Regions from separate parts of the Actinorectispora metalli genome, predicted to be linked through region 1. Evidence: riboswitches for the same ligand, from Rfam matches in the RefSeq annotation. Region 1 holds a riboswitch; each other region holds the start of a gene.
What was found. Region 1 has a riboswitch for S-adenosylmethionine ahead of thrC (threonine synthase). Riboswitches for the same ligand answer to the same signal wherever they lie in the genome.
Positions count from the first base shown of each region.

Region 1 (2,260 bases):
TCGGGTCTTGCCCGCCCGGTGGTGGGTCAGAAGCCGAGTGCCTCGTGGACCGCCTTGGCTGTGGGGGCCACGGTGGCCTTGGGGCCGATGCGGTCCTGCAGCGGGTCCAGGGTCTTGAGGCCGTCGCCGGTGATCAACAGGACCGTTTCGGCGTCGGTGTCGATCTGACCGGTTTCGACCAGCTTCTTGAAGGTCGCCACCGTGACGCCGCCTGCGGTTTCGGCGAAGATGCCCTCGGTGCGGGCCAGCAGACGGATGCCCTCGATGACCTCCTCGTCGGAGACGTCCTCGATGGCGCCGCCGGTGCGACGCACGGCATCCAGCACGTAGGGGCCGTCGGCGGGGGCGCCGATCGCCAGCGAGCGTGCGATGGTGTCCGGCCGCACCGGCTGCACCACGTCCTGGCCTGACTTGAACGCCGCCGACACCGGGGAGCAGCCGGTCGCCTGGGCGCCGTAGACCTTGTACGCCCGCTCGTCGACCAAGCCGAGCTGGGTGAACTCGCGGAAGGCCTTGTCCACCTTGGTCAGCTGCGAGCCCGAGGCAATGGGGATCACGACCTGGTCGGGCAGCCGCCAGCCGAGTTGCTCGGCGACCTCGTAGCCCAGTGTCTTGGAGCCTTCCGCATAGTACGGGCGGACGTTGACGTTGACGAACGCCCAGTCTTCGTGTTCCGCCGCGAGTTCGGTGGCGAGGCGGTTCACGTCGTCGTAGTTGCCGTCCACCGCGAGCAGCGCGCCGTCGTACACGGCGGTGGTGAGCACCTTCGCCCGCTCCAGAGAGGACGGGATCAGCACGACCGACTCCCAACCCGCGCGGGCGGCGGCCGCCGCGACCGCGTTGGCCAGGTTGCCGGTCGAGGGACACGCGAGCACCCGGAACCCGAGTTGGCGGGCGGCGCCGAGAGCCACCGCGACCACCCTGTCCTTGAACGAGTGCGTCGGGTTGCCGGTGTCGTCCTTGACCCACAGGTTCTTCACGCCCAGTGTCTGCGCCAAACGGTCGGCTTTCACCAGGCGGGTCAGGCCGGGCTGGGTGTTGGGGTGGGAGTCCACATCGGACGGTACGGGCAGCAGGCCGCGGTAGCGCCAGATGGACCGCGGACCGGCCTCGATGTCCTCGCGGCTGATCTTGCCGAAGTCGTAGGCCACCTCGAGGGGACCGAAGCACTCCGAGCACGCGAACTCGGCGGCAAGGGGAATCTCGTGACCGCACTCCCGACAGGACAGGGCACGGGCCGGACCGAGGTCGAAGGTCGAGTGGGTCTCTAGGACAGTCGTCATCGCGAGGTCTCTCCTCATCTTTCCCGCGCGGCGGGCCGGATTTGGCACCGTGATCGCTGGGCCTCGCGTGAGAAACACGGATTCGTCAGCGCCGGTTGCCGGGGTGTCGTAGGGCCGATCCCTCTACCCCTCTGGATGAGCAATATTCGGTTGTGGCGTTCACGCTACGGCACACCCATATGGATGGCCACCGCCAACAGTCGCATCGGCTTCCACGGGATCCGACCCGCGACGTGAAAGGATGTCCGGCGTGACCGCTCCAACCGTGCGTCAGAGTCAGCTCCAGCTCATTGTCGGCGAGGAAGAGCTGCTGGTGGAGCGCGTGATCGCGGACGCGCTCGGCACCGCCCGGGTGATTGATTCCGCGGCCGAGTTGCGCCGGGTGAAGGTGAGTGACATCACCCCTGCGGAGCTGGCCGAGTTGTTGAGTCCCTCGCTGTTCGCCGAGGGCAGGGTGATCGTGTTGGACGGCGCTCACGAGATCGGCAAGGAGCTGGCAGAGGCGGTGCTGGCCTACAGCAAGAACCCGGCCGACGGGGTCGTGCTGGTCGTGGTGCACTCCGGGGGCGGACGCTCCAAGGCGGCCAAGGATCTGCCGGGCGTGTTGCGCAAGGCGGGAGCCGAGGTCACCGAGTGCCCGAAGGTCACCAAGCAGTCGGATCGGGAGAACTTCGTCCGCAACGAGGTGCGGCGCGCGGGAGGCAAGGTCGAACCGGCCGCGGTCGGCGCGTTGATCGAATCCATCGGATCGGACCTGCGTGAGTTGGCCTCCGCCGCGTCCCAGCTGGTCGCCGACACCGGCGGAAAGGTGGATGAGGCCGCGGTGCGCCGCTACCACCGCGGCCGGGCCGAGGTTACCGGTTTCGTCGTGGCGGAGAAGGCCGTCACCGGCGACCGGGTTGCCGCACTGGAGGCGTTGCGCTGGGCGCTGCAGTCCGGCGTGCCGCATGTGCTCATCGCTGACGCGCTGGCCGATG
Region 1 covers NZ_JBREYE010000001.1:812,306-814,565, reverse strand. Annotated here, with positions in the region: gene thrC (threonine synthase) at 27-1,283, opposite strand; SAM riboswitch class I at 1,295-1,425, opposite strand; gene holA (DNA polymerase III subunit delta) at 1,534-2,260, shown strand, end outside.

Region 2 (2,260 bases), 710 kb from region 1:
GCGATGCCACCGTCAGCCAGCGGTTCCACCTGGACGCGCAGGCCTGGGGTCGGGACGCGGAGCGGACGCCGTGCCTGGAACAGGTCGCCGACGCGGTCTGGCACCAGCGGCGGATCATCGTGCGCTATCAGCGGTGGGACCGGTCACCGCCGGTCGAGCGGGAGTTGGAGCCGCTGGGCGTGGTGCTCAAGGCAGGCCGCTGGTACCTGGTCGCGCGGGGCGGGGAGCACATCCGCACCTACCGCGTCGCGCGGATCTTCGACCTCCACCACGGCGAGCGGTTCGATCGGCCCACCGGGTTCGACCTCGCGGGGTTCTGGTCGGAGTGGTCGCGGCGGTTTGAAGCCGCACTGTTCACAGACCAGGCCGTCGTGTTGCTGACCGAACGCGGCATGGGCTTTCTGTTCCTGCTCGGCCCCGCCGTGGTCCGGGCCGCGGCGGAGACGGCGGTGCCGGACCGGGACGGCTGGACGCGGGTGACGATCCCGATCGAGTCGGTGGAGCACGCCGAGAAGGAGCTGCTGCGGCTCGGACCGGACGCCGAAGTGTTGGCGCCCGCGCGGCTGCGGGAACGGATGATCGCCGCGGTAACCGGGCTCGGTGATCTTTACCGGCAGAACTTTCGGGCGATTTGAGAGTCAATTTGCTGTGATTTGCCGAACGATCGGCGGCGTAAAGGGCATATCAAGTTGCCTTTGTTCGGCTCACTGACGTGTACTGGTCTTCAGTCCATCCCGAGCGGCCGAGAGACCTGGCTCTGTGACGCCGCAGCAACCACCCACCGGGCAGGTGCTAACGCCAGGAACGATGGAGGAGTCGTGTTCTCCCCGCGGATGTCGCAGGTCGCGATGGCGGCCAGGCACACCGCGTCGACCGGTGCCTGTCGACGCTGACGATCCCCGCCCGAACGCGCTCTTGACACCCGCCGCTTCCCTGGGGAACCGGCTTGCCCATGTGGAGCATTCGTGATCACCGTAGAAAAACTGCGAAAGTCCTATCCCGGCCCGGCCGGGCGGGTGACGGCACTCGACGATGTCACGTTGAGCGTCCCCGCCGGTCGGGTGTGCGCCGTCGTCGGACCCAGCGGCGCGGGCAAATCCACCCTCGCCCGCTGCATCGCGCTGCTGGAGCGGGCCGATTCCGGCTCGATCACCGTGGACGGCCTCGACCTCGCCGCCCTGCAGGGCAAGGCCCTGCGCGCCGCGCGCAGGCGCATCGGCGTCGTTCCACAGGGCGACTCGCTGCTGCGTCAGCGGACCGCGGCGGGCAATGTCGCGCTGCCGTTGGAGGCCTCCGGCCTGCCGCGCGGACAACGTCGCGACCGCGTCGCCGAACTGCTGGACCTCGTCGGCATCGGCGACAAGGCGGGCAGTCACCCCGACCGGCTGTCCGGCGGGCAACGTCAGCGCGTCGCGGTCGCCAGGGCGCTGGCCGCCAACCCCTCCGTGCTGCTGGCAGATGAGCCGACCTCGGCGCTGGACCCGGACACCACGGCCTCCGTGCTGGAGCTGTTCGACCAGGTGCGCACCGAACTGGGCGTGACGGTCCTGATCGTCACCCACGACATGGACGTGGTCCGCCGCATCGCCGACGACATCGCGGTGCTGGACGACGGTCGCATCGTCGAACAGGGGCCACTGCTGGACGTGGTGTCCACACCCGGCAGCCGCGTCGGCGACGCCCTGCTGCCCGAGACCACCGCGGGTGGGCAGACGCCGCGACACCAGCGGCTGGCCGAGGTGGTGCTGGTCGGCTTCGCGGCGGTGGGCAGTGTGCTCCCCACCGCGGCGAGCAGGCACGACGCGCAATTGTCGCTGTTGGGCGGCGGGCTGACCCGGATCGCGGACACCCCGGTCGCCCGGTTCCGCATCGGGGTGGACGGTGAACGCGCCGACGAGGTGTTGACCTGGCTGGCCGCGCAGGGCGCGACCGTTTCCGAGATTCCCGCGGGGAGGGTGGCATGACGGCCGACCATCGTGCCGAGGCCGGCGAGGGTGTCCAAAGCGCCGACACACGCCGCGAAGGCGGCAGCGGCCTCCGAGACCTCCACCCTCACGGCGGTGCCCATCGGAACTGTTGGCCTGCGGTGATCGCATGAGAAGCCATTTCGACTGGACCGAACTGCTGGCGCCCACCGGCGAGACCGTCTACATGGTGTTCCTCGCGACGGCCATGGCCGTCCTGTTCGGACTGCCGCTCGGCGTGCTGCTGCACAGCACCAGCCCGGCGGGCCTGTGGCCGCGGCGCATCGCGCACCGAG
Region 2 covers NZ_JBREYE010000001.1:1,517,705-1,519,964, reverse strand. Annotated here, with positions in the region: gene ACU6XJ_RS06910 (helix-turn-helix transcriptional regulator) at 1-635, shown strand, start outside; SAM riboswitch class I at 727-814, shown strand; gene ACU6XJ_RS06905 (methionine ABC transporter ATP-binding protein) at 966-1,964, shown strand; gene ACU6XJ_RS06900 (methionine ABC transporter permease) at 2,095-2,260, shown strand, end outside.
Region 2: linked by a shared signal. The riboswitch ahead of ACU6XJ_RS06905 (methionine ABC transporter ATP-binding protein) and the one ahead of thrC (threonine synthase) in region 1 are both predicted to bind S-adenosylmethionine.

Region 3 (2,260 bases), on a different contig from region 1:
GCCCCATTCGGCGGATAGCGGTTACTTTGCGTGGCGTCAGGTGGCGTGAGTCGGCCGTTTTGGCTCCTCTGCGCCAGCTCCTTCCCCTGTAAGGGAGCGCGCATGTTGCGCAGAGTCAGAACAGCGGCCGGTGTGCTGCTGAGCCTCGGTCTGGTCGTGAGCACCCCGGTCGCCGTGCTCCAGAGTGCGGGCGCCGCGGGCGCCGCCGGCGGCGGCCAAGCCGCCACCAGGACCACGGCCGCGCCGACACTGGCCCTGCCCTTCACCGACGGCCAGCGGGTCTACTCCGCCGGGGTGCACTCCAACAACGGCTCCTCCGGCGTCAAGAACGCCATCGACTTCTCCCCGTCCGACGGCGTGGCCAGGGCCGCCGCGCCCGGCACCGTCCGGCTCCAGCAGTGCGATGGCGGGCCGTGGGTGACCGTCGACCACGCCGACGGCTGGCGCACCGGCTACTACCACCTGGAGGGCATCCAGGTGCAGGACGGCCAACAGGTCGACACCGGAACCGCGCTGGGCCGCACCGGCAACGCACTGCCCTGCGGCGGAAGCTCCTCCGGCGCCCACGTGCACTTCACCCTCTGGCAACTCGGCGGCGTCTCCGCGGCCGAGCGCGACTGGTCAGGCAAGTCCTTCGAGGCGCTGGAGGCCATGGGCGAGTTCGCGGGCGTCGACCTGGACAACCAGGTCGTCGGCGACTGGCGGGTCCGCGCGGGCGACAACCAGTACTCCGGCAGCCTGCAGAACGTCTCCGACGGCGAACACGTGAGCCTGCCCGGCCGCTTCACCTCCTGAAGGCCGCGCGCGAACCTGCCGCGCAGTCCACGACAGGCCCCCGCCCCACCAGGCGGGGGCCTGTCGTTATCCGGACATGTCATGGCGCCGAGTGTGTGACGTGAGCGGAAATCACTTCCGCGCCGTGGCGGCGCTCGGCTAACGTCTGCCACGCAAGGTCATGAGTGCCAGTGCCAAACCCCGGTTTGCTGGCCGGCAACCCTCCTTCCGCGGTGGGGTGCCCCGGGTGAAGACCTGGTCCGTCGCAGCAGCGCGACGGGCAAGCGCGGACCCCTGAGGTCCCGGAATCACAGGAGCGCCCTGTGTCATTCGCCCTCGTCGACTCCATCCCCGCCCAGGCGACCCGGCTGCCCCAGGTGGTCGGCGCCGACCTGCGGGTGCCGCTGGTCACCGGCGGCCAGATCGGCTACGCCAACCTCGACCACGCCGCCAGCACTCCCTGTCTGCGTCCGGTCAAGGACGCCGTGGACGAACTGCTCGACTGGTACGCCAGCGTGCACCGCGGGGCGGGCTTCGCCTCCCAGGTCTGCACCAGGGTTTACGAACAGGCCCGCGGGGTGCTCCGGTCCTTCACCGGCGCCCACGCCTCGGACGCGGTGGTCTTCACCCGCAACACGACCGATTCGCTGAACCTGCTGGCCAGGGCCGTGCCCAAGGGTACCGCCGTGATCCACTTCGACACCGACCACCACGCCGCGCTGCTGCCGTGGCGCGGCCCGTGGGTGCGTCGCCTGCGCACCCCGACCACCCCGCCCGCGGCGGTGAGCGCGCTCGACGCCGCCCTGTGCGAGGCCCCCGTCGGCCCGCGGCTCGTCGTGCTCACCGCCGCTTCCAACGTCACCGGCGAACTGCTGCCGGTCGCCGAACTCGCCGCCGTCGCACGCCGCCACGGCGCCAGGACCGTGCTCGACGCCGCGCAACTCGCCCCGCACGGGCCGATCGACATCGCCGCGCTCGGCGTGGACTACGTGGTGCTGTCCGGGCACAAGCTGTACGCGCCGTTCGGCGCGGGCGCCCTGGTCGGCCGCGCCGACTGGCTGCGCGCCGCCGCGCCTTACCTGGCGGGCGGCGGCGCGTCCCGCCGCGTCGGGGAACTCGGCGAATCGCTCACCGTGTCCTGGCAGCCCGGCGCGGAGCGGCACGAGGGCGGCTCCCCGAACGTCGTGGGCGTGCACGCGCTCGCCACCGCCTGCCGGGTGCTCTCAAGCTGGGACGCCATCGGCGCCCACGAGCGGGCGTTGGTGCAGCGCCTGCGCGCCGGGCTGGCGACCATCCCCGGGTTGGTGGAGCTCAACCTGTTCGGCCCAGACCACCCCCGCGTCGGCGTGGTCGGCTTCGCCATCGCTGGCAGCGACCCCGGGCTGCTGGCCGCGGCGCTGTCCGCCGAGCACGGCATCGGCCTCCGCGACGGCGCCTTCTGCGCCCACGTCGCCACCGCGAGGCTGTTGCGCCGCAACGGCATCGA
Region 3 covers NZ_JBREYE010000002.1:70,840-73,099, forward strand. Annotated here, with positions in the region: gene ACU6XJ_RS20635 (M23 family metallopeptidase) at 103-795, shown strand; SAM riboswitch class IV at 952-1,067, shown strand; gene ACU6XJ_RS20640 (aminotransferase class V-fold PLP-dependent enzyme) at 1,098-2,260, shown strand, end outside.
Region 3: linked by a shared signal. The riboswitch ahead of ACU6XJ_RS20640 (aminotransferase class V-fold PLP-dependent enzyme) and the one ahead of thrC (threonine synthase) in region 1 are both predicted to bind S-adenosylmethionine.